DNA from 2 places in the Brevibacillus sp. NL20B1 genome. Region 1 is predicted to be linked to the other one. Evidence: riboswitches for the same ligand, from Rfam matches in the RefSeq annotation. Region 1 holds a riboswitch; the other holds the start of a gene.
What was found. A riboswitch is a leader RNA that binds a small molecule or an ion and turns the genes downstream of it on or off. The one in region 1 is predicted to bind glycine.
Positions count from the first base shown of each region.

Region 2: it holds a riboswitch for glycine, as region 1 does, so the genes downstream of both, gcvT (glycine cleavage system aminomethyltransferase GcvT) here and KDN35_RS14565 (alanine/glycine:cation symporter family protein) in region 1, are expected to answer to the same signal.

Region 1 covers NZ_JAGTPT010000021.1:56,419-72,082, forward strand. Annotated here, with positions in the region: gene KDN35_RS14525 (BMQ_0737 family morphogenetic spore coat protein) at 1-467, shown strand, start outside; gene KDN35_RS20125 (hypothetical protein) at 519-641, shown strand; gene KDN35_RS14530 (coiled-coil domain-containing protein) at 916-2,259, shown strand; gene KDN35_RS14535 (M67 family metallopeptidase) at 2,619-2,981, shown strand; gene KDN35_RS14540 (hypothetical protein) at 3,087-3,242, opposite strand; gene KDN35_RS14545 (ferredoxin family protein) at 3,256-3,552, opposite strand; gene KDN35_RS14550 (FAD-dependent oxidoreductase) at 3,552-4,847, opposite strand; gene KDN35_RS14555 (electron transfer flavoprotein subunit alpha/FixB family protein) at 4,831-5,862, opposite strand; gene KDN35_RS14560 (electron transfer flavoprotein subunit beta/FixA family protein) at 5,859-6,689, opposite strand; glycine riboswitch at 7,010-7,126, shown strand; gene KDN35_RS14565 (alanine/glycine:cation symporter family protein) at 7,289-8,653, shown strand; gene KDN35_RS14570 (HPr family phosphocarrier protein) at 8,681-8,962, opposite strand; gene KDN35_RS14575 (KDGP aldolase) at 8,997-9,725, opposite strand; gene KDN35_RS14580 (DgaE family pyridoxal phosphate-dependent ammonia lyase) at 9,736-10,842, opposite strand; gene KDN35_RS14585 (DUF4310 family protein) at 10,886-11,536, opposite strand; gene KDN35_RS14590 (DUF4311 domain-containing protein) at 11,536-12,324, opposite strand; gene KDN35_RS14595 (DUF4312 family protein) at 12,346-12,684, opposite strand; gene KDN35_RS14600 (SFCGS family glycine-rich protein) at 12,688-13,050, opposite strand; gene KDN35_RS14605 (hypothetical protein) at 13,071-13,442, opposite strand; gene KDN35_RS14610 (amidohydrolase/deacetylase family metallohydrolase) at 13,433-14,569, opposite strand; gene KDN35_RS14615 (BglG family transcription antiterminator) at 14,559-15,664, opposite strand, start outside.
Region 2 covers NZ_JAGTPT010000006.1:54,543-70,206, forward strand. Annotated here, with positions in the region: gene KDN35_RS05940 (DEAD/DEAH box helicase) at 1-1,173, opposite strand, end outside; glycine riboswitch at 1,393-1,485, shown strand; gene gcvT (glycine cleavage system aminomethyltransferase GcvT) at 1,819-2,922, shown strand; gene gcvPA (aminomethyl-transferring glycine dehydrogenase subunit GcvPA) at 2,961-4,313, shown strand; gene gcvPB (aminomethyl-transferring glycine dehydrogenase subunit GcvPB) at 4,306-5,778, shown strand; gene KDN35_RS05960 (class I SAM-dependent methyltransferase) at 6,032-6,934, shown strand; gene KDN35_RS05965 (lipoate--protein ligase family protein) at 7,225-8,055, shown strand; gene KDN35_RS05970 (MarR family transcriptional regulator) at 8,326-8,838, shown strand; gene KDN35_RS05975 (MFS transporter) at 8,825-10,024, shown strand; gene dat (D-amino-acid transaminase) at 10,104-10,955, opposite strand; gene KDN35_RS05985 (M28 family peptidase) at 11,294-12,565, shown strand; gene KDN35_RS05990 (PAS domain-containing sensor histidine kinase) at 12,947-14,941, shown strand; gene KDN35_RS05995 (hypothetical protein) at 14,960-15,664, opposite strand, start outside.

The sequences.
Region 1 (15,664 bases):
TCGGTACCGTACAGTTGATCGCCGACATCTGCCCGAGCTGCAATCCGTCGGCCAGCACGTTCACTTTCAACTTCTTCGATACGCCTGGTCCGACACCGCTGCCTGACGTCATCCCCGGCGACCAAAGCTTCAGCCTCACGCCAACGACGATCAGCTCGCCGACGTGCATCACGGTTCTGCCGGACCTTGGTCTGGGAATCGTTCTGCCGACCATCCTCCTCGGTCTTGTCGTTACCGGTACCGGCGTGAGAACGTTCACGGCAACAGGCACGCAAGAAACGGTGAACTACACGCTCGTCTTGGCCGAAACCGGTCTGGGGCTGCCGGACGTCGTGCTCCTGCTGCTGACCAACGGAGCCGGACTCCCCATCTTCTCCGCAGCACTTACGATTGTCCCCGACGAGCAGCTGCTGGTCCAAGACTGCGTAACGTTCCCGGATGTAATCCCGACGCCGTCCATTCCGTAATTCGCCAGAATCGATACAAAACGGGAGAAGAGTTGCTCTTCTCCCGTTTGTGTGTTGACAAAGTGGCCGTTGCAAGGAGAACACGTTTCCGTCATCCGCTCCGTGCTCGCCCAGCAAGGAAGCACAAACTGCTCGCTCCGCATCGATTTGCGGGGGATCGCCAAAGCCGCATAGCTACGCAGCCTGTTCAACGGTGGCGATCCTTTTACCCGCAAATCGCAGCTCCGCTCGGTAGGGCTCACAAGTCGCTCTGCCTGGAAACGTGCTTCTCCTCGGTACAACCGGTTTGTCTTCAGTACGACGGGAGAAGAGTTGCTCTTCTCCCGTTTCTGTTTTAAGTGAAACATATACTCGGCCGTAACAGCCTAACTCTTCTCCGCTTTTTCACACTTCCCGCTCCCTTACATATGTCTATAGGGGAACACACACTGCAAAGGAGGAACGTACGGTGCTGAAAAAAAAGACCTCCAGCAAAGCGAAGCCGGAGAAGGAAAAGCTTCTCCTGCTGAAGCGGCAAGCGCAGTTTTTTGAAGCGAAAGCGAACCAGTACTACGAAGAACTACAGCTTGCCAGCAAAAAACTGAAGGAACTGCGGGACCGGGAAGAATGGCACAACCAGCACCTGGAACAGGTAAAACGATCACTGACAGAGCAACAGCGCAGGGCAGACGAATTGAACCGCGTGGTGGCCGAACTGAAAGACCGGGTGCACGAGCTTGAACAACTCGAGGCAAGTCAGCTTGTCCTGCTTGAACAACGGGACCAAACCATCGCCTATTACAAGGAAAAGGAGGCGGAATGGCAGAAAACCCTGGAAGAGTGGAGGGAAATCGTAAGGGAAGCCCAGGGGGCGATGCTTTCAGAGGACGTTGCGCAGCTGCTGCAGCAAAAAGACGACATCATCGCCTACTATCAGGCCAAAGAGGCGGAGTGGAGCGAAAAATGGGAGTTGTTGAACCAAGAAGTCAAGGTGCACCAGCAGCAAACAGCCGACGATGCCCAGCGCATCAAGCAGCTGGAAGAAACCATCGCCAGCTACCAAACAAAAGAAGCCGAATGGCAGGGAGCGCTTGAAGAACTGACGCAGCAGCTTCACCAGCGAGACGACATCATCGCCCGCTATCAGGCCAAAGAGGCGGAGTGGAGCGAAAAATGGGAGTTGCTGAACCAAGAGCTCAAGGAGTACCACCAACAAACAACCGACGATGCCCAGCGCATCAAGCAGCTGGAAGAGACCATCGCCAGCTATCAGACAAAAGAAGCCGAATGGCGGGTAGCGCTTGAAGAACTGACGCAGCAGCTTGAATCTTCCCGGCAAAACGAGGAAGCGCTGACGCAGTTGCTTCACCAGCGGGACGACATCATCGCCCGCCATCAGGCCGAGAAATCAGAATGGCAGCAGCAGATTGATGAATTACAGCAAAAATTGATACACGCATCGACTCAATCGGAGCGGGAAGAAACCTATCAGCAGCAGCTGAAGGAGAAGGAAGAAGTGATCGCCCGCTTGCAGGCGCAGGAAGCGGAATGGCAGCGGGAACGCCAGGAGTTGAAGAAGACGATCAAAGACTTGCAGAAAAAAGAAGAAAAGTACCGGCAGGCCATCCACGATTACCAGTCACGCGAATCGCGAAGCAAAAAAGGGATGGAATCCCCTGCTGCTGCCCAGCAACAGCAACTGGCAGCGGGAGGCACGCCCGTGTTGAGACTGCCGTCCAACAGCGCTCACGCCTCTTTTCTCAAACCGCACACGTCTGCAGTCACTGCCTTTAATCCCTTTAAAAACGCGTAACCATGCACCCAGACCGCCCGTCCTTTCCCCGACTGCACTCCGCTGTGCAACCGCCGTTCCCTTCCTTTCCGCCGACGAATACATCATAGTATACGCCGAAGGAAAGGAAGGGATTTTCATGACACCGGATCAGATCCGCGCACTCTACAGACAACGGCAAATGAGGCCTGTCCACACGCACCCCCATCTTCCGAGCAACAGTCAGCAGCACGTATCCCCTCCAGGACATACCGGATGGGGCAAGTCGCACGTGGTCAAATCGTTGCCGCAACGAAGATCGGGCGGTTGCTGCGGGAGGCGTTTCAAGCCGTAGTCCCATAGGCATCGTCCTGCCGCTGGCTTATCATGTGTGGCGAGAGATGGTTGTCCACTGCACTGCTGAACAGCCCTATGAAGCATGTGGACTGCTGTCGGGGAGATGCGGACGGGCGGAGACCATTTGGAAGATGGAGAACGCCGATAAAAGCCCCTTCTCGTTTTCCATGAGAGAGGAACAGATTCGCCAGGTCTTTGCCCAAATGGAACAGAGAGGGGAACGTCTTGTCGCCATCTACCACTCTCATCCGGCCGCTCCCGCTTATCCATCGCCGTACGATATCGAGCACGCCTGTTATCCGGAGACTGCCTATCTGGTCCTGTCCCTTGCCGGACAACAGCCGGTTCTGGGATGTTTTCGCATCCACGGCAAACAGGTGACGCCGCTCAGATGTATCCTTTATTGAGTGACGTTGGTCTTGATTGACCGGGCATGTCCCATCTCTTCACAGTCGCGAAACAGTATATAGAAAAGTTGGGAAGCGGGAGCCGTGGCTCCCGCTTTTTTGTCGTCAGGAAAGCTGCTCCGCTTTCGTCAGCACCTCCGCTTTTTCCCAACTGACAAAGGTGTCCTCCCAGAATATTTGATACCATTCCCCGTTCACCGCGATGACGATTCCTCTGGCTCCGTCACGGGTGTAGACAACGCATTCCCCCGGCTTAAACATGTTCCACCGTCCATTACCCCAGTCTGAAAATAATCCCGTGACCGCCTTTCGGGTATTCCCACTTGATGTTTTCGTACGGACAGCCAATCCGGCAGCTTCCGCATTCGTGACATCCCTCGTACCCCACATGCATGCGCACACCTTCCCACTTGTACACTTCGGCCGGACAAAAAATCGTGCACAGCTTGTCAGGACACTTGGTGGCACAGATGTCCGCATCCAGCACGTGCAGGTGTGACTTGGTGTCTGCCTTGAAGCGGACGAGGTACTGCTTTTCCTCGATCGATTGGCCTGCGGGCAGCTCTTTCATCATTTCATCACCCTCCATGCCTGCATCAGATCGCGGGCCATCTTCCATTTCTCCCTGGCCGTGCCCAGATCACGCCAGATTTTCTTTTGCTTCTCCCACTTGGAACTGCCGTCCACGGTAAACATCTGGCTGGCCGCCCGGTTCATCATGGGAATATATCGCTCGAAATACTGGGGAGAACGTTCAAAGTGATGCGTGGCGTCCTGATACTTTTTCAGGTCCTGGCCAATGAAGCTGTCCAACAGTCTTTTGCGGTACGTATCCAGCGTCTTTTCGGAAAAGTCTCCCGCCGCTTTGGCCTCCAGGATTGCTTCCGCCGCCAGCACACCCGAGGTCATCGCCATGTTGGAGCCCTCGCGGTGGATCGCATTAACCAGTTGGGCTGCGTCCCCTACCACCAGTACGCCGTTACCGACGATCTTGGGCATGGAGCGGTAGCCGCCCTCCGGGATGAGATGGGCCAGGTACTCCTGCTGTTCGCTGCCCTGGATGTAGGGGCGGATCATCGGGTGATTCTTGACGTAGTCCAGCAGTGCATAGGGTTTGATCTTATGCTTGATCAGACCGGACAGCATTGCTCCCACGCCGATGTTGAGGCTGTCCTTGTTGGTGTACAGCCAGGCGGTGCCGAGAATGCCTTTGGTCGAGTCGCCGAAGATTTCGATCGTACAGCCCTGATCCCCTTCCAGATTAAAGCGGTCCTCGATGATCTTGCGGTCCAGCTTGAGCACTTCCATGACAGCAAGGGCCACTTCGTCAGGCCGAAACTCCTTGTGGAAGCCGAGCGACTTGGCCAAGAGCGAGTTCACCCCGTCGGCCAACACTACCACGTCAGCGAACACCTCTCCGTCCGGCCGGTCGGTGCGTACTCCCACCACCTTGCCGTCTTCCACGATGCACTCCCGCACGACCGTTTCGTTTACCAGCAGGGCCCCCTGCTGCACTGCCTTGTCGGCAAACCACTGGTCAAACTTGGCGCGCAGCACGGTGAAGTTGTTGTACGGCTCCTTCGCCCACTCCAACCCCTTGTAGCTGAATGTCAGCGCCGATTGTTCATCCAGCATCATGAAGCGCTGCTCCACGATCGGCCGCTCCACCGGCGCTTCCTTGTAAAAGCCGGGGATGATGTCCTCCATCATTTTGCGGTAGAGCACTCCACCCATGACGTTTTTGGAGCCGGGATATTCGCCCCGCTCCAGAAGCAGGACGTTGACACCGGCCTTCGCCAGCGTGTAGGCGCACGCCGTGCCCGCCGGTCCGGCCCCGACGACGATTGCATCAAACTTTTCCGCCATACTGCACCTCCTTGTCCGATTCCGCCTGAAGCGCCTCGATCAAGAGCGGGACGATTTCAAACGCGTCACCGACGAGGCCGTAGTGGCACGCCTGAAAGATCGGCGCGTCCGGGTCCTTGTTGATCGCGATGATCAATCCGGAGTTCTGCATCCCGACCAGGTGCTGAATCGCTCCGGAAATGCCAATGGCAAAGTAGATTTTCGGCGTCACCGTCACCCCGGTCTGCCCCACCTGATGCTGGTGGTCGATCCATCCCGCCTCGACGGCATCCCGGCTGGCCCCGACCGTCGCGCCGATTGCCTCGGCGAAGCGGTGGATCAGTTGGAAGCCCTCCTTGCTGCCCATCCCCTTGCCGCCGGCGACGATGATGTCCGCCTCGTCCAGCCGCACTCTCCTGCTGGTTTCGCGGACGATCTTCAGCACTTTGGTGCGGATCTCTTCCTCTCGCAGGGGAATCCGCTCCTCCACAATCTGGCCTGTACGATTGGGATCGGGCGGCAGTGCCTTCATCACCTTGGGCCGGACGGTGGCCATCTGCGGCCGATGCTTTTTGCACAGGATAGTCGCCATGATGTTGCCGCCGAACGCCGGACGGCTGGCTTCCAGCAGGCCCGTTTCTTGATCCACGTCAAGCATCGTGGTATCGGCGGTCAGCCCCGTCTCCAGATCGGTCGCCACGGCGCTGGCCAAATCCTTGCCGGTCGACGTGGCTCCGTAGAGCAGGATTTCCGGTTTGTGCTTCTGCACGCATGCGATCACGGCACGCATGTAGGACTCGGTCCGGTAGTAGTGAAAAATCGGGTCATCGTAGAGATAGACGACGTCCGCTCCGTACTGGAAGGCGACCGTCGCCAGTTCACGCACCTGGTCGCCGATCAGCAAGCCGGAAAGAGGCACACCCCGCTTGTCAGCCAGCTTTCGCCCCGCCCCCAGCAGCTCCAGCGACACCGGGGCGATCCGGCCGTCCTGCTGTTCCAAAAACACCCAGACCCCGCGGTACTCCTCCAGGTTCATGCCCGTCCCTCCTTTGCGCGAAACAAATCCTTCTTCTCCGCCAGGATTTCCATCAGCCGGTTCACCTGCACGCGCGGGCTGCCCTGCAGCTTTTCGCCCCCCTTGGGTTTCTCCGGCGGCCACACCTTGGCGACGATCGTGGGTGAACCTTTCAGCCCCAGCAGGCTCCGATCCACGTCCTCCAGGTCGTTGACGGACCAGATGACGGGCTGGTAGCGGGCGGCGCGCAGCATGTTGGGAAGCGGAGAGTACGGCACCTCGTTGATCTCCTTTTCCACGGAGAACAGACAAGGCAGCGTGGACTGGACCACTTCGTACCCGTCCTCCAGTTTGCGGTGGACGATGGCGTATCCCTTCTCCTTGTTGATCTCCACCACCTTTTTCACATTGGTCAGCGGCGGTATGTCGAGCCGTCTGGCGATGCCCGGCCCCACCTGCCCGGTGTCGCCGTCGATCGTCATCTTGCCGCAGATGATCAGATCGATCGGCTTCTGCTTGGCGATTTTCTCCAGCGCCTTGGTCAGCGCATAGCTGGTGGCCAGCGTGTCCGCCCCGGCGAATGCCCGGTCGGTAATCATGTAGCCCTCGTCCGCACCGATCTCGATGCACTTGCGGATCGCCTTGACGGCCGGCGGCGGTCCCATTGTCAGCACGGAGACAGTGCCGCCGTAGCGCTGCTTCAGCCGGACCGCCTCTTCCACGGCGTGGGCGTCATACGGGTTGAGAATGGCTGGAGCGCTGGATCGGTCCATCGTGTTCGTCTTCGGGTTCATCTTGATAACCTTCGTGTCCGGCACCTGTTTGATACAGGCGACGATATGCAGCATGCACAAATCCCTCCTCGCTGCCAGCTGCGGTCTTCAGCGAAGTCCCGCACGGGTTGTCTCTTTTTTAGGCGCATCTTGGGCAGCGTGTTGTTCATTGTTATAACGTATTGCGGGGAGCTGTCACTTAGACCTGGAATATGGGACACGTTCGAAACATTTCACAAGATTGACAGAAGTTTAATTTAGCTATATATTTTTTCTGTCAAATTGCATACGAGATCGGATGAACCATTCAGGAAAAGATCGGAAACGATCTACCGACGGGGCAAGGGAGCACATCCCGAAACTCTCAGGTCTTGGCAACAAGTGAAACTGAATGGGGACGAACCTCTGGAGAGACCCCCCTACCCGCATCGGCGAGGGGCACGGGCACCGAAGGAGCAAATTCGCGCAGCAATGCGAATGAATCTCTCAGGTAAAAGGACAGAGCGAACGACAGCTGCAAAACGACCGGAATGGCGCAAGGGGCTTATTGCTCCCCTGATTCCCCATGAACGGGCCGTTTTGCGTGTCCATGCCCGCTCCAGAAACATTTCATCCGCGATGAAATGTTTTTTCTTTTGTACGCAGATTTGTACGACAAACAAGGAGGAAACGACATGGACAAGCTGCTGCATTGGCTGGATGTAATCAACGGTTACGTATGGGGACTGCCCACGCTGGTGCTGCTGGTGGGCACGGGCGTAATGCTGACAGTGAGGTTGAGAGGATTGCAGTTCCGCAAACTGTGGTATGCCTTGAGGCTGGCCTTTGGCCGGCAGGAGAGCGGCTCGCCTGGGGATATCAACCACTTTCAGGCGCTGATGACAGCGCTGGCCGCCACCATCGGGATGGGCAACATCGCAGGTGTCGCCACTGCCGTCGCCACGGGTGGTCCCGGCGCCATCTTCTGGATGTGGGTTACTGCCCTGTTCGGCATGGCCACCAAGTATGCCGAAGCCATTTTGGCGGTCACCTACCGGATTCGCGAAGCGGACGGCCGCTATTCCGGCGGCCCGATGTACTACCTCGAACGGGGATTGAAGCAAAAATGGCTGGCTGTGCTCTTTGCCTTGTTTGGCACGCTGGCTTCGTTTGGGATCGGCAACATGGTGCAGGCCCACTCGGTGGCGGACGCGCTGCATTTGAACTTCGCCGTTCCCCCGCTCGCGTCCGGCGTGGCTCTGGCGCTGTTCACCGCGTTCGTGGTGCTGGGCGGCGTGCGCAAGATCGGCCAGGTGACCAGTGTTCTCGTGCCGTTCATGGCCCTGTTTTACATCGCCGCTGGCATTTGCGTCGTCCTGTTCCACCTGGACCGGGTGCCGCAGGCGGTATCCATCATTCTCGAAGGGGCCTTCAACGGGACGGCGGCCACGGGCGGCTTTTTGGGGGCCACGGTGGCGATGGCGATTCAAAAAGGAGTGGCCCGCGGCGTCTTTTCCAATGAGGCGGGGCTGGGCAGCGCTCCGATCGCGGCCGCTGCCGCCAAGACCGACACGCCGGCCAAGCAGGCGCTGGTCTCGATGACAGGCACCTTTCTCGACACCATCATCGTCTGTACGATTACCGGACTAGCCCTGGTGACGACTGGCGCATGGGAAACGGGCAAATCAGGAGTGGAGGCGACGACCTACGCATTCCAGACCGTATTTGGCCCGGCCGGCAGCTACGTGCTGGCTGTCGCCGTCATCCTGTTTGCCTACTCCACCATTCTCGGCTGGGCCTACTACGGCGAAAAGTGCTTCGAATACCTGGCGGGCAAGGATTCCGGCCGTTACTTCCGCCTCGTCTTTGTGGCGATGGTGAGCGTCGGTGCAACGCTGAAGCTGGACCTCGTCTGGACGCTGTCTGACATTATGAACGGGCTGATGGCTGTGCCCAATTTGATCGGCCTGATCGGTCTCTCCGGCGTCGTCGTGGCGGAAACGAGGCGCTTTTGGGAACAGGAAGCAGCCTGCACCGCGAAACGAAAGCTGGCTGGCTGACACGCTTTGCCTGTTACCTGATCTCGTTTACGAATGAGCGCCTGGCTGCTGCTCGACCGCCATCGTCAGCAGCTTTTCCAACGCCTCCAGCGCCCGCTGCTCGTCAGGCCCGTCAGCGGTCAGGGTCACCTGCTCACCCTGGGCAACGGTCAGCGACATGATGCTGATGATGCTTTTTCCGTTTGCCGTCTTCCCGCCTTTGCGCAGACCGATGTCACTGGCAAAAACGGAAGCCGTTTGCACAAATGCGGACGCCGGACGGGCATGCAGCCCTTGGGGAAGGGTGACAATCACTTGTTTTTCCAACATGAAACATTCCACTCCCAATCTCTCTTTGCAAGTGTTACACCTGCGGCAGGGCGGCGATCAGTTCTTTCACCTGGTCCGTCCTGGTCAGCCCGGTCGCCTTGTCGACGATGGAGGTATAGATGTGCGGAATCACGTGTTGGACCCCCTCCTCCAGGCAGGTTTCCACCACACGCCGGATGGAGGATGCGTCGATGCCTCCGGTCGGTTCGAATACGGACAGACCGCAGCGCACTGCCGCGCGAGCCATCGCCCGCAGTTCGTCGAGGCGTTGGCATCCGTTCACCGGGTAAAATTTGACTGAATGCACGCCGATCTCCGCCAGCATCGCCGCAGCCGCCTCGCAGGAGACGGTCTCCTGCCAGGTCCCACTTACGGGGCCGGTCGATATGATGACCCGGCCCGGTGTGCCACTGGGGGCGATCAGCGCGTTGACAATTGTATCGCTGCTCCCTGCCTGCTGCAGGCAGCCCAGTGTGTAGCCGGCGGCGGGAAACACCTGGTTGACATGGGCCGGTTTTGTCCGTGCGGCCACCTCAGCCACCTTGTTCCACTGGGTCGGGTCGCCGGCCCCCAAACCCACGGAAACGGGCACGCCGGCGCGCTGGAACGACTCTACGGCGGCAGCGGCGGCATCAACGTCAGGGTACGCTTTTACCATCACGCCGATAAGCACCCGGCCCTCGGCTGCTTCCAAAATCTCCCTAGCGTTTTCCACGTGTTTGGCAAGAACATTGAGTCGGATGGTTGGCTTGTTCGTTGACATGGGTGCTCCCTCACTTTCTGTTGCTCCAAATCTCCCGGAGGCGGGCTGCAATGATCACTTCCTGTCCGGGGCGCAGCGGTCTCGGGTCAAAGGCAATCACGCCCGTGTTGGCGTAGTGATTGCGGGTGAAAATGGCCGGGTCGCCCGCTTCCAGGAGGCGAATCAGCTCATGGGCTGTCATCCCTGCCGTCCGCTCGTCCACTTTTACCTGCGCACGGTAGATGGCGCGCCCCGCTTCGTCCTGCACCACGGCGGCATGGAGTCCCGGCAGTTCGTTGATTGCCGCGACGAGCCGTTCGACCAGCTGAAGCTGCTCTCCGGCGTCCTTGCTGGCCAATTCGTACCGCTCAAGAGCTGCCAGCAGGCCAACGATCGCCTCCTTACCTACCTTCATCGCCCGGCCGATGCCTTTGTACTGGGCGCGGCAGGCTTCCATCAGTTCGGCTTTGCCGCAGACAAACCCGGAGGTGGGCCCACCGATTGCCTTTCCGCCGCTGTAAATGACCGCATCCGCTCCCTTGGCGATGTACAGCCGGAGGTCTTCCTCCGCGGCGGCGTCCACGATAACGGGAAGTCCGTACTCCCTGCCAAGGGCGATCATCGTCTCCAGCGGCTGCATCCCTTTCTGCACGGCGTGGTGGGACTTGACGTACAGCAGCGCCCCCGTGCGTTCGCCGATCGCTTCGCGCAGGTGCGCTTCCTCCACGTGGTTGGCGTGACCCGCTTCCACCACCTTCCCGCCGCCGAGGGCAATCATCTGCCGTACCGATGCCCCGAAGTGGACGGCATGCCCTTTTTGAATCACGATCTCGTTGCGCAGCCCCTCCGAGTCCGGCAGCTGTTCGATCAGACGCAAATTGCGGCCGGCGATGACGGCGGCGACGGCAATGGCGATGCCCGCAGCCGCACCGGATGTCGGACACCCGTCTTCTGCTCCCGTCACATCGGCGATTTTTTTGCCGGCCGCTTTCAACAGCTCGGCGATCTCCGCGTAGTCCATGGCTGCCTCGCCCATCGCCTGGGCGACAGCGGGATGGACGGCGCTGGCTCCGAGCGCCGTCATTTTGCCGCTGGCGTTGATTACCTGTCTAAGACCGTATGATTGGTAGATGCCCATTTGGTTGCAGCATCCTCCTTCCCGGTGTGTTGGGCCAAAGGCGTCACTGCGGCGGGATGGGGAACATCGCTCCCAAAATCATCGCGCCGATGATCGCCCCGCCGGCAATCGGTTTTTTGAAGTAGTAGAAAACGGCTGCCCCGATGGTGGCACCGATGCCAACCGGTATGGACGCCATGATCGCAGAAATGACGATCAGCGGACCGAGATAGCGTCCGGCTGCGTTGCCCGCTCCCATCATCACGTCAGCGCCAAACGTGGACTTGGCCGCGTTGATCGTAAACGTGCGGATCAGGACGATCACCGCGCCGATGATCAGTCCCAGCAGCGCTCCCGTTACCAGTGCCAGCGGGAACGAAAGCAGCGGGGCCGTCATGCCCGCGCTGAGCATCAGCGCCGGAACGCCGATGCCAATGCCCGTCTGCAGCGAACCGCCGATGTCCAAGATGCCGACCAGCGGCCCTTCCAGGACGCGGGCAAACAGGAAGCTGGCGCCAAACGCAGCTGCCGCTCCATACCCGCCGCCTTTTATCCCAGCTTCCAGCATGGCGACGATGGCGATGTCGTTGAAAGCTCCAACGTGATACACATAATACAGATGAGTCCCGGCAAAAATCCCGGAAGACAGGCACGCGACGAAGAGCGGAAACGCCCACTCGGAATACCAGAAACCTTTTGTCTGACCTTCATTCATCACTTGTTCACCACCGATCCAAACATCTCATGCAGATCAATCAGCCACTGCGGAACGTCCACCTGGATGCTCTTTAACAGCGCCACGTCAAATGCGCGGAAGAACCCGCTCAGGATAAACAGCAGCACCACGGCCGTCACCAGGGTTTTGGTAATCCGGTTCCATCCGCTGTCGTCCAAGCCTTTGCCGATCAGGATGCCGAGCACAATGCCCGGTACGGCGTTGCCCATGACCAGGTGGGAAAACCCGCCGAGAACGGTGCCCCAGACGCCGGTTCGTTTTCCCGCATCCATCGCAGCCATCCAGAAGACGATCGGCATGATTGGATTGATCAGCCAGTTGGCGGCCGGAACCAGGACTTTCGTCGCCACCAGCTGCATCGACTGGGGAATGGCCGTCGCTGTCGAATTGAGCAGCGTCACGACGACTGCACCGACGACTGCCCCGACGATCGCCATTTTTTTCGGGTCGTGCAAAGTCTCCTCCACGTTTTTGTTTTTCCACAGCAGAAGGGCTGCCGTCCAGTTGGGCAAAATCCGGTGGTCCACATCCTGGGTCAGCGCGCCGGCCCCGACCACGGACGCCCAGGAATTGAAGAAGAAGCCCAATCCGAACGAAAAGTGGGAGATCGGGTCACCGGCGCAGGCGTTCAGTTCACCAAAAGTGCGAAACGCCCCCATTCCCTGCACGTTCGGTGCGTGAAACATCCGGGCCGCCCCCGCTCCCACGCCGAAGCCGACCAGTGCGCCGATTACCATCGATTTCAACGCAATCATCCATGTCACCATGAACGTTCCCCCTATTTCTTTCTATCGCTGGCCGAGCAGCTGCTTCACGCCGGTCGGCTGCTCGCTTTGCTGCCGGAACGGAATCTCCTGCAGCCGAACAAGTCCCAGCCGGACGCTTACGTCTGCGGTAATCTCGTATCGCGTGCGGGTGCGCGGAAAAAAGAGGCCAAACAGCCGCTCCCGGTATGACGTCTCCGTCGCGGACACCACCTCGACCGCGAGCGGTTCAATCCGCACCACCAGATCGGACGTCTCCCGCGCGATCGCGTGCTTGATCTGGGCGAAAATCCTGTTGAACGCCCCTTCTTTGGTCTCCGCGCTCCCCGTCAGTCTCAGCGTGCGAGTCACTTCCGTGTACATAGGCTACCTCCCCGCCAGTTTGATGAATGCTTCGGTCAACCGTTTGCCCAGCTCTTCCGTGTCCATAAACCCGAATCCGATCACCTTGCTGCCGTTTTGAAGCGCGGTAATGCCCGCTTCCACAGACCTGAGACCGTATTCGACCGGGTAGCCGTACTTCGTCTTCGCGGTCAGCGCCCCTGCGCCTCCGCTGCCGCAAAACGACAGGCCGAAATCAGCGTTTTCCCGGTACATCACGTCCCCCACTTTCATGTCCGCGCCGACGCCGGGTATCAGGATCGCCAAGCCCCCCGCCGCTTCCACGCCTTTTGCCACATTGTGGCCCTTGCCCAACCGGTCGCCAATCACCACTTTTACCTTTGCCATTCGCATACCCTCCTCCATTGCTACGGTTGTTCCTGCTGCAGCGCCCGTGCCGCTTCAAAATGGACGGCCATTAAAAACACTTCCGCATCCCCGGCTTCCCGTGCTGATCCGGCGGCGGCGAGCACGCGTCCGGCGAGATGCAGCATCTCGGGCGGGATCTCCGCATACAGCTCCTTCTCCACGGGCGGAAGCGTCTCTCCGCTTCGCATCCGCCGCAAAAATCCCAGCATGTGCACGCCCATCGCCAGCCATCTGTCACGGGAGACTGTTAATCCCAAACGGGTCGTCTCGTCAAGAGCTGCTGCCATCAGGTTATTTAATTCAGAAATTTCAGATAAGTTAGCTTCCAACTGTTCCGCCACTTCCTGCACTATTGCCTTGATCATCTGCATGTCAGTACCTTTCCTGCTTTAATCGTCAGCCTTGCTGTAACCGACTCCTCCGCCGTGAGCTGCTCTCGTTCCGAGTCTGTCAGTACGACGGGGACGTTTGTCAGCTCCAGCACACTCAGATCGGCCACTGCACCCGGCCGCAGCGTCCCGATTTCATCCGTCATTCGCAAAACGGCGGCAGGCGCTGCCGTACAAGCGGCGATCACCTCCTCCAGCGAATAGCCGAGCGCCACAAACTTCGTCATCGTGGTCGTCAGGCTGTGTACCGGTCCCGCCGCGTTCTGCCGGTAAATGTCGGTGCTGATCGTATGCGGCGCCAGGCCGAGCGCCCGCGCCTGCCGCATGGTGCGGAAGCTGAAACTGGACGTGCCGTGCCCCACGTCAAACAGCACGCCGCGCGCCAGTGCCTTTTCCGCTTCCGGAATCAGCCGGCCCCGTTCGTCCAGGATGCCGCCCGCTTTTCCGTGAAACGCGTGGGTCACCACGTCGCCGGCATCCAGCACGCGCAAAATCTCCGACAGTGCCGGCGGTGCGTTTCCGATGTGCACCATAAGCGGACAGCCCGCTTCCCGGGCCGCTTCCTTAGCGACGAGCAGCGGCTTGATGCCGTTTTCCCTGACGACCGACGCACTCATTCTCGCCTTGATACCGCGGATCAGCGGCTGCTCCCGGATGAGCGCCACCGCTTCCCGCGGCGTGAGCCGGTCCATGTCCGCCAGCTCGGACAGCCCGCCGCACAATCCTTCGCCGGCAATGTTGAGAAACGCAAGCACGCGGGTCCCGGCCGGTTTGACAGCTTCGTCCAGGAAGGTTGCGAACGTGCGGGCTCCGGCGCTGCCCGCGTCCACCAGCGTGGTAACGCTCTGTTCGATCCCTACGCGGTCGGCCTCGATGCCGAGCGGCGTCCGCCCCGGAAATACATGGGCATGCAGGTCGATCAGTCCTGGCGTCACGATGGTCCCCGAGGCATCCAGCGTCTTCCTGGCGCCGCCCAATTGCGCCGGCAGCCGTCCCGGCTCCGCCAGCGCCGCGATCCTCCCGCCGCTGATGGCAATGTCATACCGTCCGTTGATCGACTGGGAGGGATCGATCACCCGCCCGCCCTGGATGAGCAAATCAATTGTCACTATCTGTCACCCCTTTCCCTGAAAAATATCGCATGATTGCCGTTATCTCGCTCTCCGGCACCGCAAGCCCGGCGTTTTCCACGAGCGTTTTCAGCGTTTTGCGCCATGCGGCATAGTCTTCTCCCTCCGGCTCCCCTTCCGTCTGCCACTCCACGTAGGAGGAGCCAAACGTCAAGCGGTTGACCATTAGCATGATGTGGAGCATCAGACCGCTTGCCGCCTGTTCGGTCAAGTGTTCGCGAAACGCCGCGGTAATCGCTTGGCTCAGCTCGAATCCCTTGTAGATCACGTCCTGCGACAGCCGCTCCACCACCGGCAGGTCACGCTCGTGAAGGTCGGCGCAGAGATCGCTTCGCCGCGGCCCTCCGCCACTTCCGGACGCAGCCGAATCGGCCGACGGTTGTGCGGAGATCGTTTGCAGACAGTCGTGAATTTTTTCGAGATCGTGCCGGGTGGGCAGAGCGTTGACGACGACAACCGGCACGTCCGCCTTGACCGGCAGAACGCTGACGATCAGGTCCACTTTGCGGCTGGCCAGGTATTTCTCCACCTCCAGACTGCCGCACAGGCCGACGACGCGCAGCCCTTTCAGTTCCGCCTCCAACTGGGTTTTCAGGAACCGGGCCGTGCCCCGTCCAGTACCGCACACGACCAGCACATTCACCTTTTTCTGCTCCATCCAGCGGTCCCAGGCGGCCTGAAAGTGCAGCACGATATAAGCGATGTCCGCGTCGAGCAGACAGATGCCGCTCGGCCAGAGCACGTCCTGGCATGCCCGCTTGACCGCGGCGAACATCCGCGGATACGAGCGGCAGATTTCGCTGGTTAGGGGATTGGGGTACAGCACCCCCTGCAGGTAGCGCATGATCCTGTCAGTCAGGTGGGCAAACAGGTGCTCGTGCAGCTCGGGATCGTCGTCAAACGGCACCTGCATCGCCTGGCTGACCGCTTCCGTCAGCCGGATGGTGACGTCGTAGATGTCGGGAGCCGGGCTGCTGCCGTGCACAGCCGTCAAGGGGTAATCCACCCCCAGCAGGGGGAGGCAGCCGTACGCCAGCTCGTCGGGTGTGACCATCAGTCGCAAGGCAGCAAACA
Region 2 (15,664 bases), on a different contig from region 1:
CAGATAATTCTGCGTCGCCCGGTACTCGGTGAAGATGATCACCTTGTCGTTGATTTCCCGGATCAGTTCCACGGTTTTTGCCGCCTTGGAGTGGGTCTCGATCCGCTTGATCAGCTCCACCAGCTCCATGATCTCGGCTCTTGCCGGGGAGTCCTCCGGGGTGCGCTGGTGCATGTTGTACAGCGTCATGAACGCCGCTTCCCGGCTGGAGCAGACCTCTCGCTGCAAGGTGATCAAGGCGAGCGAGTTGAAGCCGCCCGTCCCGGAGTGATACTGTTCCTTGACAAAGCGGGTGACCCCGTCGTACAGGGCCTTTTCCTCCGGCGACAGCACGATGGGGATGGACCGTACCACGCGGTTGGTAAACTGGATGCCGCCGTCGCTTCGCTTGTTGCGGATCATCACCTTGTCCAGCTCGTGTTTGAGTTGCTCGTTGTTTTTCGCCTGCCGCTTTCCTTCCACGTAGTTGGTGGCAAACGTGCTGGTGTGGCCAAGATGGCCCGGCTTCAGCAGGTTGATCAGGTTGTACAGCTCGTCCATCTCGTTCTGGATCGGCGTGGCAGTGAGGAGCAGGCAGTATTTTTTGCGGATTTCCTTGACGAACTGGTAGTTCCGCGTCCGCTTGTTCTTCAACTTGTGCGCCTCGTCAATAATCAGCATGTCGTAGTCGATGTTCAGCACGTGGCGGCGGTGCGGGTCGCGCTTGGCCGTGTCGATCGAGGCCACCACCACGTCGTACTGCCGCCACATGTACTCTTTTTTCTGCGCGATAGCGGGGATGCCGAACTTCTGGTTCAGCTCCTTGGTCCACTGAATGACCAGGGAGGCGGGGACCAGCACGAGAATCTTCTTGGCCAGGCCGCGGACCATGTACTCCTTCATGATCAGTCCGGCCTCGATCGTTTTGCCCAGCCCCACTTCGTCGGCCAGGATGGCCCGGCCGCGCAGCTCGTTCAACACGCGTTCTGCTGTTTTGAGCTGGTGCGGATAGGGTTTGAGGGAAGGCAGATACTTGAGGCATTGGAGCTGGTCGAACTCGCGCACAAGCATGGCTTCTTCCGCCTCCAGGGCCAACTGGAACAGTTCCCATTTGTCCCAAGGGCCGTCCTGCCGCATGCGCTCCGTAAGCAAATCAATCCATTTCATGTCAAACGAGACAGGAATATTCGTCATTTTTGCACCTCATTACTAAAGGATGCCATTTATCATATAAGTCATGCGCTAATTGTTAACAATATTTGTCCTCGAGAAAAAATTGTTAACGAAATCGTGAGTTGAATGTCAATTTGCATATTTTCAAAAAAGCACGCTCGTGGTAGGATAAACGTGTAGGTTTGTTGTTTAGTATGGAATCAATTGAAAAAGTTATGTATGGCCCAACATCCAACGCGAATGATAGTAGAAGGGAGAGACTGTCTTTAGACAGCGCCGAAGGAGCAAGCCGGCGACGGTGAATCTCTCAGGCAAAAGTACCTCTACTTGACGCATCTCTGGAGAGAGCTCGACAAGAGCCACCAACGGGGAAACTTGCCAGCTGTGCCGGTTGGCCCGCTTCGGCAAGGTAACTCTCAGGTACCAAGGACAGAGGGGAGACATGGGGGCGCCGTCTTCTTTGGCGTTTTCCGATTCTTCCGCTCTGTCCTTTTTTGCGTTCGTGAACGCGTCCTTATGAACGATCGCTCACGTTCCGGACGCAAGGCGACTCCGGGTTGCTTGGGGCCAATCGGTTTGCGGCAAAGAGCCCGGGCGATCGTCGGAGGCTTTGCCGGCTGTGTTCAGCTTTACAACAAACAGTTCATTCGGTTCAGGAGGTGCCTCATGTCCACTTTGAAACGCACGCCGCTCTTCCCGATTTACGAGAAGTACGGGGCGAAAACCATCGACTTCGGCGGCTGGGAGCTGCCGGTTCAGTTTTCCAGCATCACTCAGGAGCACGAAGCGGTGCGGACGAAGGCAGGATTGTTCGACGTATCCCACATGGGGGAAGTGGAGGTAAAAGGGGAGCGGGCGCTGGAATTCCTGCAGCGCGTGACCACCAACGACGTCTCCAAACTGGTGCCGGGCCAGGCGCAGTACAGCTTGATGTGCTATCCGGACGGCGGAACGGTGGATGATCTGCTGGTGTACAAATTTGCCGACGATCACTACCTGCTGGTGATCAACGCGGCCAACATCGACAAGGACTATGACTGGCTTTCCCAGCATCTGATCGACGGCGTCACGATCGAAAACATTTCTCCGCAAACAGCCCAGATTGCCCTGCAGGGGCCGCTGGCGGAGTCCATCCTGCAGCGGCTGACGCCCGTCGACCTGTCGCAGATCGGCTTCTTCCGCTTTGAACGGGATGTGCTGATTGACGGTGTGCCCGCGCTCGTCTCCCGCAGCGGGTACACGGGTGAAGACGGCTTCGAGATTTACCTGGACGCTGCTCACGCCATCCAGGTATGGGAGAAACTACTCGAGACAGGCGCAGCGGACGGCCTGGTGCCGTGCGGACTGGGGGCGCGCGACACGCTCCGCTTCGAGGCAAGGCTGCCGCTCTACGGTCAGGAACTGAGCAAGGATATTACGCCGATCGAGGCTGGTGTCGGATTTGCCGTCAAGGTGGACAAAGACGTGCCGTTTATCGGCCAGGAAGTTTTAAAGGCGCAGAAAGAACAGGGAGCGCCCCGCAAACTGGTCGGGATCGAAATGATCGACCGCGGCATCCCCCGCACGCATTATCCGGTGTTTGTCGACGACCAACAGGTGGGGGAAGTGACGACCGGGACCCAGTCCCCGACGCTGAAAAAGAACGTTGGGTTGGCTTTGGTCAAAGCGGAATTCGCTGCCATCGGCACGAAGCTGGATGTGGAGATACGCGGCAAACGCCTCAAGGCGGAAGTCGTGGCCACGCCCTTCTACAAACGGCCGAAAAACTGACGTAAGAATCGCAAGCGTGGAAAAGGAGGACCTCGCACGTGAAATACCGTTACCTGCCGCAGACTGATCAGGACAAGCGCGAAATGATGGAAGCGCTGGGCATTTCCAGCGTGGATGAACTGTTTGCCGACATCCCGGAAGAGGTGCGTTTCAAAGGGAATCTGAACATCCCGGAAGCGCTCTCTGAACCGGAACTGGTCCGCTACTTCCAAGGGCTGTCCAGCAAGAACGTCAACTTCAGCACCCACGTCAACTTCCTGGGTGCCGGCGTGTACGAGCATTACATCCCCAGCGTCGTCAACCACATGCTGCTGCGCGGCGAGTTTTTCACCGCCTACACGCCATACCAGCCGGAGATCAGCCAGGGGGAGCTGCAGGCCATCTTTGAATATCAGACGATGGTGTGCGAGCTGACCGGGATGGAGGTGGCCAACTCTTCCATGTACGACGGTGTCACCGCGCTCGCCGAAGCAGCGATGATGGCGGCTGGCCACACCGGCAGAAAAAAGGTGGTCGTCTCCCGTGCCGTACACCCGGAGGCGCGCAGCGTGCTGAAAACGTACGCCTACGGACAAGGCGTGGAGCTGGTCGAAGCGGGCTTCACCGGCGACGGCGTGACCGATCTTGCCGAACTGAAAGCGCTGGTTGACGACCAGACTGCCGCAGTCATCGTGCAGTACCCCAATTTCTTTGGCGCCGTGGAAGACCTGGCGGCGGTCGAACCGATTGCGCACGAAAAAGGGGCGCTGCTGGTCGTTTCTGCCAACCCGCTCTCCCTCGGTGTACTGGAAGCTCCAGGCAAGCTGGGAGCCGACATCGTCATCGGCGACATGCAGCCGTTTGGCATCCCGGCTTCGTTCGGCGGACCGCACTGCGGCTACTTTGCCACCACGTCCAAGCTGATGCGTAAAATGCCGGGACGCATCGTCGGCCAGACGAAGGATGAAAACGGCAAACGCGGGTTTGTCCTGACCCTGCAGGCGCGGGAACAGCACATCCGCCGCGAAAAGGCAACCTCCAACATCTGCTCCAACCAGGCGCTCATGGCGCTGGCTGCGTCGATCACGCTGTCGGCACTGGGCAAGCAGGGCGTGCAGGAGATGGCGATGATGAACCTGCAAAAAGCTCACTACGCTAAACAGGCGCTGCAGGCAAAGGGATTCCGGATTACCTTCGGAGCACCGGTGTTCAACGAATTTGCGGTGGAGCTGTCCAAGCCGGTCGCAGAGGTGAACAAGGCGCTGCTCGCGAAGGGCATCATCGGCGGGTACGATCTTGGACTTGCCTATTCGGAACTGTCCGGCCACATGCTGCTCGCTGTCACGGAGCTGAGGACGAAAGACGAAATCGACACGCTGGTGCAGGAACTGGAGGCGATCACACGTGCATAACGACAAGGACAAAGCACTCATTTTTGAATTGAGCAAACCAGGCCGCGTGAGCTACAACCTGCCGGCGCTGGACGTGCCGGAAGTCGACGTGGCCGCGCTGCTGCCCAAGCATCTGATCCGCGAGACGCCAACCGAACTGCCGGAGGTGTCCGAACTGCAGCTCGTGCGTCACTACACCGAACTGTCCCGCCGCAATCACGGGGTGGACAACGGCTTCTACCCGCTCGGATCGTGCACGATGAAATACAATCCGAAAATCAACGAAGATGTGGCCCGCTATCCGGGCTTCGCTCAAACCCATCCCTATCAGCCGGAAGAAAGCGTCCAGGGTGCTCTGGAGCTGATGTACAACCTGCAGAACGACCTGGCGGAAATCACCGGGATGGATGCGGTGACGCTGCAGCCCGCAGCGGGAGCGGCCGGCGAGTGGACCGGGCTGATGATGATTCGCGCGTACCACGAGAGCCGCGGTGACCATCAGCGCACGAAAGTGATCGTGCCCAACTCCGCCCACGGCACCAACCCGGCTTCCGCAGCGGTCGCTGGCCTGCAAACCGTGACGATTCCGTCCGACGAGCGCGGCCTGGTGGATATTGAAGCGCTGCGCCAGGCAGTCGGTCCGGACACGGCGGCGCTGATGCTGACCAACCCCAACACGCTCGGCCTGTTTGAGGAAGATATCGTGGAAATGGCGCGGATTGTCCACGAAGCGGGCGGTCTGTTGTACTACGACGGGGCCAATGCCAACGCGATCCTGGGCATTGCCCGGCCGGGCGACATGGGCTTTGACGTCGTCCACCTCAACCTGCACAAAACCTTTACCGGTCCGCACGGCGGCGGCGGTCCTGGTGCCGGTCCAGTCGGGGTGAAAAAAATTCTGGAGCCGTTTTTGCCAGCCCCGATCGTGGGCAAAAAAGCAGACGGCACGTACTACTGGGACAACGACCGTCCCCAGTCCATCGGCCGCGTAAAAGGCTACCACGGCAACTTTGGCATCCTGGTCCGCGCCTACGCCTACATCCGCACGATGGGGCCGGAAGGGCTGCTGCAAGTCTCGCAAAACGCCGTGCTGAACGCCAACTACATGATGAGAAAGCTGGCGTCGGCCTACGAGCTGCCGTACGACCGCGTCTGCAAGCACGAATTTGTCCTCTCCGGCGTCCGCCAGAAAAAACTGGGCGTCCGTACGTTGGACATCGCCAAGCGTCTGCTTGACTTTGGCTACCACCCGCCGACGATCTACTTCCCGCTGATCGTCGACGAATGTCTGATGATCGAGCCGACGGAGACGGAGACAAAAGAAACGCTCGATGAGTTTATCGAGGTCATGCTGAGAATCGCCCGCGAGTGCGAAGAAAACCCGGAAATCGTTCAGGAAGCGCCGCACACCACGGTGGTCAAGCGCCTCGACGAAGCGACGGCAGCACGCAAGCCGATCCTCCGTTACCAGCCGGAACAAGCATAACCGATTGAAACCGCCCGTTTTTTTCGGGCGGTTTTTGCGTTGTCCACATACGGATTGCGAGCAGGAAGACTCCCGACAGATTGCGAACATCTGCGAACATCACAGCTGGAGACCTAACCCCTTGACAAAAATTAATTTTTATGATATGATTAAAAATTAACGATTGAAACAATTTGCTGGTCTGTGTATACTTCTTTGTACACGCCGTCTTTCCATTCCTTGTAAGATCGGCAGTACAAAGGAGGAGATAACCTTGCAAGAAAACCACGTCAGTCTGACCGCGATCATGACCGCCTACATGCGCGCCTACCATGCCATGAATGACACCCCGAAAATTTTTGATGATTTTCTCGCCTTCGAGCTGATACCAGAGGAAAGACGTGTGCTGATTGAACAAGGATTGGCCAGTGCCCTTCAGATTCCCGTCCCGGAAGCCGGCCTGGCACGCTCCGGTCAGGCGGCTGACGCTCTGCGGCCGTTCCTGCAGGCGATGGGACTGTCTCATGTTCTCAGCCGCTCGCGATATGCGGAAGACAACCTTGAGCTCGCGGTACAACAAGGGATCGGGCAGTATGTCATACTCGGGGCCGGGTTGGATACGTTTGCGTTCCGCCGTCCCGATCTTCTGCGTCAACTGCAGGTATTTGAAGCAGACCACCCGGCCACGCAAGCCTTCAAACGCGATCGGCTGGCTGAATTGAAATGGGAGACCCCGTCACATCTCCACTTTGTGCCTGTGGATTTCACAAAGGAACGCCTGGCTGATGCACTGAAGCGTACGGCGTACGATGTGCAGACGAAGAGCTTTTTTAGCTGGCTGGGAGTCACCATGTACCTGACGCGCGACGAAGTGTTCGCAACGCTTCGTTCCATTGCCGAGATAGCCCCTGCGGGCAGTGCAGTGATTTTCGATTACTTTGTGCCGGAAGAAGGCGCGCCGCACGATAAAGAGATGCGGGAGGAGCTAAGCAAGATCGGTGAGCCGATGAAAACGGCCCTCGACCCGTCGACGCTGGCTGTCGAGTTGGAACGTGTGGGGCTGCGTCTGCATGAAAACGCAAGCTCGGCCGATATCCAGGAACGATACTTCCAGAACCGAACGGACGGTTATCAGGCGAGCTGTCACGTGCGCTTTGCATGGGCTGTCGTCACGTAAAAATGGCTGCCTCGATACGTGGATCATGTGCGCCGGGTGGGTTGCCCGGCTTTTTTGTTTGTTTACGCGATTCTCCGAGCGGCGGCTTAGTGCCTCTTTTCGACACTTTTACAGGTGGTGACGACGCCAGGCGGACTGGATGATGTGGTAAGATGGGAGGAGAACTTACGGTGACGTGGGGGAAGAAACGATAAGGGACAGGCGCGTCCACGTGTGCAATGGAATCGTCCGTCTCTTGCCGTCCCGGCTGCCGGCGGCGTACAATGGATGGGGCAAGAGGAGGTCGAACTATGGAACAATGGCGTTTTCTCGTCACGGAAGCCATGTCACCGGCCATGAACATGGCTGTCGACGAGGCGATTTTGCATCTGCACAGCGAAGGAAAGGTACCGCCGACCGTCCGATTTTACACATGGAATCCGGCGACCCTGTCGATCGGCTACTTTCAAAAGGCGGCCAAGGAAATCAACCTGGAGGCGCTGCGTGAGCGAGGGCTGGGCTTTGTCCGCCGTCCCACCGGGGGACGGGCCGTCTTGCACGATCAGGAGTTGACCTACAGCGTCGTCGTTTCGGAAAGCCATCCGAAAATGCCGTCCGGCGTGACGGAGGCGTACAAGGTGATCAGCATGGGGCTGCTGCACGGATTTCAGCGGCTCGGCCTGCACGCGGAAATGGTCTCGCTGGCCACCGAGGAGGAAAAGGAAAAGTACAGCTCGCCCGGCTCGTCAGCCTGCTTTGATTCCCCCTCCTGGTACGAACTGGTGGTGGAGGGCAAAAAGGTGGCGGGCAGCGCCCAGACGCGGCAAAAAGGCGTGATCCTGCAGCACGGTTCGATTCTCCTGGAGATGGACGTCGAGCTGCTCTTTTCGCTGCTCAACTTCCCGTCCGAGCGCGTGAAACAGCGCATGATGGAGAGCTTCCGGCAAAAGGCAGTGACGATCAACGAGGTAAGCCCCCGGCCGATCAGCCTGCAAGAGGCTGTGCATGCCTTCCGCGACGGCTTCGCTTCCGGTCTGGAGGTGGAGTTGGTACCGGGAGAACTGACGGCTGAAGAATTGGCTTTGGCCGATGAATTGGTTCGTACCCGCTACGCTTCGGACGAGTGGAACTTCCGCCGCTGACGGACAGGTTTTTCGTCGGAGGAAATCAGGCAGACAAATGGACGAATACGGATTAGACAAGCTCTCAGGGGCCAAACCACCGGCTCCTGAGAGCTTTTTTTCATGCTCGTGAGGACAGAAATCTTTTATTAACATGTAAATTATTTGCGAAAACTTATCAACAATGATCATTGACATTATTTTACGGCCGAGGATAAAATAAAATCGTTTACTGGTTAACAATTTTGTGTGAGAAATGTGCACGATAAATCCGAAGGGAGTGCAGGAACAATGTCTGATCTGACACACGAGCTGATTTATGACCAGTATATGAAGCTGCTGCACCTGAACGAACAAAAGGCGGATACCGACATTCAGGAGTTTTTGAACCAGGCGACGGGTGAACAGGGAAAACTCTTGCCCCGAAATATGACGAGCATTCACGTCATTGACTGTATCGGGCAGCATGAACCGATCAACAACAGTGCCATTGCCAAGAAAATGAACTTGTCCAAAGCAAACATTACCAAAATCACGGCAAAATTGCTGGAAGCAGACCTGATTAAACGCTTCCAACTCACGGACAACAAGAAGGAAGTGTATTTTCGGTTGACGCCAAAAGGACGGCAAGTGTTTGAGATGCACGAAGCGATACACAAGCGGAAAGAACAGCAGTTCTACCAGTTTCTTGACCGCTTTACTGAGATGGAGCGGCATGCCATTCTCAAATTCCTCCGAGAACTGACCATGCAAATCAAGGAGGAACTGGCGGAAAGGCAGGGGACCCTCCGTGAAGAGCGCTAACGGTAATGCCGCGTTCATTTTGTATCTGGTTTGTATCAGCGCCTTCTTTGCATCGTTAAACCAAAATATTTACTCGCCGATCATTCCCCTGATCAGGGACTCGTTTCACGTCTCCATGAACCTGGTGAATTTGTCGGTATCGCTGTTTATTTTCGTTACCGCGATCATGCAAATGGTTCTCGGACCGCTCGTAGATCGGAAAGGGGCCCGATTTGTGCTGATCCCGGCCATCCTGTTGACTGTCGTTTCCAGCATCGGGTGCGCTGTCACCAATCAGTTTTCAGTGTTTTTGCTGTTCAGGGTTCTGCAAGCGGCAGGAACTGCTGCTCTCCCGCTTGTTGCCGCAGCGACCATTGGCAGGTTGTTTCAGGGAAGCCAACGCGGAAAAGCGATGGGGACGTATCAAATGCTGCTGTCTGTTGCGCCTGCAGTAGCCCCGGTACTGGGAGGATGGATGGGAGACTGGCATGGCTATCCCGGAATTTTCTGGTTTCTCGCAATCGCTTCCGCCATTCTCCTGGTGGCCCATCAGCTGTTTTTCCCGAAAGATACTCCGGAAGGGAAACAATCTGTCAGGAAAGGCGGGCTTTTGAATCACTATGGCGGCATTTTCACAAACAGGACGGGGAGCTCGATACTGATCTTGAGTTTCCTGTTTTTCTTCGTGTATTTCGCCGTGATCGTATACCTGCCTGTCTTGCTGACGGATCACTATCATGCAAGCCTGAAATTGGTAGGGCTGCTTTATCTGCCGCTGGCGCTAAGCACGATGGTGGGAAGCGCGATCTTTACCTACCTGCAAGCCCGAATTCCGCTCAAGACGCTGAGTGCAGGCGGACACGTCGTAGCGGCAGGCAGCATTCTGCTTTTTGCTGTTACCCATTCATTTTCGTTAATCGGGATGTTTACGGCTCTGGTAATGTACGGGATCTGTGTAGGGGTCATAACTCCTTTGTACTCGACAATGATGGCAAATGAATTTGAGCACAACAGGGGCAGTGCGATGGGACTGTTTAACTTCATCCGGTACATGGGAATGGCCGCCGGACCTGTCGTATCGGGATGGCTGCTGGCGAAAATGGAAGCTGTCGTCGTTTTTGGACTGCTGGGAGTGCTGTTTGCGTTGTTGAGTTGGGGATTGCGGCTGCGGATGCGCCCCCAAAACGTGAACGAGGCTGTCAAATGAGCAGTAAAAAGCAGCGGCTACCCGATACGGATAGCCGCTTCACTTGCGTAGATTGGAAAGCAGGATGTGTTTCAGTGTATTACACGAGCACCTCGGAATAGATGTGCTGCTCGAACAGCTGCTGCAGTTTTTGCACCATCGGGCCTACCTGGCCGCTGCCAACCGGTTGGCCGTCCACGGCGACAATGGGCATCACTTCCGCCGTCGTGCTGGAGAGGAACAGCTCATCCGCCTGCTTGAGGAACTGGATGTCAAACGCCTCCTCATGCACCGGAATGCCGTTTGCCTTTGCCAGGTCGATGACGGTTTGCCGGGTGATGCCGTGCAGAACCAGATTGTCGGCGGGGTGGGTGTACAGGGCGTTGTCCTTGACTGCAAACAGGTTGGAGGCGCTGCACTCGGTAATGATGCCGTTGCGGTGCAAGATCGACTCCTGGGCGCCGGCCTCCTTGGCGTACTGCTTGACCAGCACGGCTCCCAGCAGGTTCAGCGTCTTGATGTCGCAGCGGAGCCAGCGGATGTCTTCCACCAGCTGGGCGGTCAGTCCCTTTTTCTGATCGGCCAGCGGGCGTTCCTTGCGCCGGACAAATCCCATGATGACCGGTCGGATGCCGCTCGGGATATCGTGCAGGCGAGGAGCGACGCCGCGCGTCACCTGCAGGTAGAGGATGGCGTCATCGTCCGTCGTCAGGTTGTTTTTGACGATCAGCTGCTGAGCAATATCTTTCAGTTCTGCCGCCGTCCAGGGCAGGTCCAGCTTGATTTCCCGCGCGCTGCGGAACAGACGGGTCAGATGGGCGTCCCACTGATACATTTTCCCTTTGTAAATCCGGACCACCTCATAGATCCCGTCACCAAAGTTGTAGCCGCGGTCTTCCGGGTGTACGGCCAGTTCGTCAGCCTCGACCCACTTGCCATCCACATACAGCATGGCGAAATCCTCCTTCATGATTACGCAAAAATTATGACATTTTTTGTTTGCAAAAAACCATCCGACAAATATGCAGCCCCGGCGGCGGACAGGCAAAAATCCGCGTCGAGCAGTAGATGGATTCTCCTTCCACCTTACCAAACCGGGGGACAAGGGTCAATTTGATTTTACGGATGGGCCACAAATGCTGTCGCTCTATGACGCTGTGTGCCCGTATTTGACAAACTATTCTGACTAGACGCTGGCGACAGCCCCTGCCCATAATAAAAACAAACGCCTTGCGAAAGGAGCATGCCATGAGGGCGTATTGCAGATGGACGTTGTGCGCCATGCTGGTCATGAGTTTACATTTGCCGCTGCCGGCAGGGGCGGCGGCCGGAGTGCAGGAACAGATCGACGCCGACAGTCTGTACGATCACGTAGAGCGCCTGTCCCGTCAGCCGCGGGCGGCGGCGACGGAATCGGAGTTTGCCGCCCTCGTCTATGTGGAAGAGCAGCTTCGCATGTACGGGTACGAGACCAAGCTGCAGCCGTTTTTCTATTACGTGTACAGCCAGCCGACCCAGCTCTCCTTGCGCACGGATGGCTGGCCCGACCGCATGTGGAACGTGACCGCCTTGACACATGGACCAAACGGCAGGGCGGCAGCCGAGATCATTGACGCCGGGAGAGGCACGGCGGCGGAGATGAGCCGCATACAGGCGGAAGGGAAGATCGTCCTGATCCAGCGGGGAGAGATTCCCTTGGGGGAAAAGGTGCGCAACGCGGCGGCCGTCCAGGCGGCGGGAGTCATTCTCGTCAACGACGACGACGGAGCATGGGACGAACCGCTGGAAGAACCGCTCGACATGGCCGTACCTGCCGTGCTGCTCCCGCGAACGGAAGGGGAACTCCTGCGTCAGCGTCTGCTGGAAAAGGGAAAGGTGTCCGCTGAGCTGAACGTAATCGGCGGTGTCTCCACCCGACGCACGTCGTACAATCTGATCGCGGCGCGAAAGCCAAAGGGGGCAAACACAGGTCAAACGGTACTGGTGACCGCACGCCACGATTCTCCGCCCGCGTCGCCGGGGGCCAACGAGGGAGCGTCCGGCGCGGCCGTGCTGCTGGAGACAGCCCGCCTTCTGGCCAGTCAGCAGGTTGACACGGAAGTGCGTTTCGTCAGTCTGGGAGCGGCTTACGACGGGGCGCGGGGGGCTGATGCCTACGTGCGCTCCTTGTCCGAAGCCGAGAAGCAGCAGATCGTCGCTGCGTTCTGCCTCAATGGCGTCGGCAGTGCGGACGCGGGGGAATTGACGGCGGTTACAGCGGACGGACTGCGAAATCTGCCCGCCGATCTGGCAGAGCAGGCGGGGGCCGTTTTTTCCGCCGCTCGACCTGGCGAGGCTGGCATAGGGGGAGAAGCGACCGTGTTTGCCCGCGCCGGGATTCCCGCCGCCGTGCTAGTCGCTCCAGTACCCGCTGACAGAAAGAGGGAGCTCTCGCAGGACACCGTGGACAGAATCAGTCGGGAGCAGCTCAGCCGTACGGCGCAAATCGTCCTGGCCGCCGTGCGCGAGATTGCCGATGAACACACCCCGGCGTATCCGGCGGGCCGACCCGCTCCCAAGTGATGAGGATTGATAGGAAAAGGGAAATACAGACGTTTGCCGTGCCCGCGCAGGTTTTCTAGACGCGGGCGTTTTGTTGCCTTCCGGAAGTAATTGTCAAAATCTGTCGAATGGTAAGGAATGGTCGATTTTTGATAAAAGAGGTATAATTTTCGCGAATGTAAAAAAATTCACTCACTTTGTGCAGAGTGTGAATCAGTGATTCCCGGCAAAGGGAGATGTGGCTGGTGCGGCAATGCGTTTACCGCGATCGTGTCGTGGGCAATCCGGAACAGCAGCGTCACCGTAATGTTTCGCGTCATTTATCGGAAATTTCCGAATAAAATAACATCCCCAACCGCAATACGGGGATGTCCATCAGTTACATCTGTTACGGAGGTTGATATGAAGCAATCCCAAGCGCTGTATCCTTCGTTCTTGGCGGTAATCGCCCTGGCGGTTGTCACCGCCGTGGCACACTGGCCCGTATGGTCTTCCCAAGCCAATGGGAGACTGCTGTTCGGTGTCCTGGAGTTGTTGGAGGTGGCGGCCTTCCTCTTGATCTTGTACCTGCTGCGGCGCGTCCGTCAACTGGAACAGGAAGTCCGCTATCGGGAGCACAGATTCCGCAGCTATTTCGACGCCGTCCCGGACCTCCTGTTCATCAAGAGCAAAACGGGCGATCTTTTATACGTCAATCAAGCGGCCGGGAAATTCTTTGTCGGCGATTGCTCAGCCAGTCCGGAGCTGGTGGGCGTGACGGACCGTTACCGGCAAAGTCTGTTCAGCTGCCGGGAAACCGACGAACTCGTCTTTCGATCGGGAGAACCGTTCCGTCGCGTCGAAGTGTTTGAGCAGCCGGACGGATCGACACGCTTTATCGACCTGGTAAAGGTACCGGTCATGGATCCACTGACCCATAAAGTCTCCCTCCTGATGCTGGGGCGGGACATCACCGACCAGAAGCGGGTGGAAATGGACGGACTGGCCACGAAAGAACTGCTGGAGTCCATTCTGCAGCAAACCCCCGACGCCATCTCGGTGATTGACGTCAACGGCCGCATCAAGCGCATCAACCAGGCGTCAGAAATCATCTTTGGCTACAGCGAAGAAGAATTGATCGACCGGCCGCTGCCGTTCATCCCCACGCATTTGCAGGAAGAAGCCGACTACTACCATCAACAAGTGCTGAATGGCAAGCGCATCATTGGGCTGGAAACGGTCCGCATTCACAAAAACGGCCAACCCCTGCACGTGTCCCTCTCATTGGCGCCGATCTACGACGGCGAGGGGAAAGTGATCGGCATTGTCGGCAGCGCGCGGGACATTACCGAACAGAAGCGCGTGGAGCATCGCCTGCGGGTGAGCGAAGCAAAGTACCGGCTGATCGCCGAAAACATGACCGACATGATCTGCGTGTACGAGGGGAGCGGTGCGGTGACCTACATGTCTCCTTCGCATGAGTCGATTCTGGGGTATCCGCTCGATCAGTTCAATCAGGTGTACGACTTCATGGATCGGGTGCATCCGGATGACCAGAAATCTGTCCGGCAGGCGATTGCGCGCATCGGTCAAACCGGTGAAATGGCTTCGGTCGAATTCCGCTTCCTGCACAACGGCGGCCACTGGGTCAACCTGGAATCCCGCTGCAAACCAATTGTGGATGAGACAGGACGGGTGATCAGTTTTATGATCGTCACCCGCGACATTACGGAGAAAAAGCGGGCGGAAGAACTGCTCCGCCAGTCGGACATGCTTTCTGCCGTCGGGCAGCTGGCGGCGGGAATCGCCCACGAGATCCGCAACCCATTGACTGCGCTGCGCGGCTTTATCCAATTAATGCAGTCGTCCGCTGAAGCCAATCGGTACTGCGGGATCATGCTCTCCGAACTGGATCGGATCAACTTGATCGTCAGCGAACTCTTGCTGTTGGCCAAGCCGCAGGCGGTCAAGTATCAGCAGCGGGAAGTGGGCGGCATCCTGAAAAACGTTCTCTCACTCCTGGACAGCCAGGCCATCTTAAACAACATCCAGATTCACACCCGAATCTCGGAGAATTTGCCGCTCATCACCTGTGAAGAAAACCAGTTGAAGCAAGTCTTCATCAATTTGTGCAAAAATGCCATCGAAGCAATGCCAAACGGGGGACACCTCCGGGTGGAGGCGGAAGAGCTGGACAAAGGCGAGGTGCGAATCAGGATCATTGATACGGGGGGCGGGATCGACCCGGAACAGATTCCGCGCCTGGGCGAGCCCTTTTACACCACCAAGGAAAAGGGGACCGGACTTGGCCTGATGGTCAGCCGCAGGATCATCCAGGAGCACGGCGGCCAAATCGTGATTTCCAGCGAACCGGGCAAAGGAACGACGGTCGATGTCATCCTCCCCGTCATGGCCTGATGATGCAGCGGGTTGTGCTCACGCGGGCGGTTTGGGACGTGGTTTCCTGCCTTTCCACAACAGGCGCCCCAGCAGCAACAGTCCGCAGTACGTGGCGCTGCTTGCGGCCAGATTGGCTGCCGTGACGCTTACCAGTGGCAGCAGTGCAAACAGACCGGCCCCGGCCAGCATCGCCAGCAGCAGCGGCCCCATGTGCAGATCGTGGCGCACCGCCACGGGCACGGCCATCGCGTAAACGAGTGCGCCCAGGATGAGGCCGGCGTGTCCGAGTGACAACAACAGATGCAGCAGGTCGGCAAACGGCATGAGAGAAGCCAGAATGTGCGCAAGCGGCAAGGCGGCGGAGTGGACGTCGTGCCAGTGAGCCAAAAGGATCGCCTGTCCCAGCAGGGAGGCGAAGAAAAAGAACAGTGTGCCCGCCAACACGCCCGCACGTATCGTGCTCTGGCGGGGCGCGCGGGTGGCAAGCGGCAGGACGACGACCAGACAGACCAGTAAATGCAGGGAGAGGTACAGCACGGCCTGGATCAGCCACAGAGCGTTGAATTGGTATCCGAGCGAAGGAATCGGCACGTGGCGCTGTTCGGCAAACACAAACCCAAGCATTAGCAGTCCGGCGGCAAGTGAGGCGGCTGTCCCCCTAAGGATCGTCGTCCACCCCTGAGAGACAACCACCACGGCGAGGAGCAGGGGGGCGAGCACAAACAGCCAGCTCCACGCACC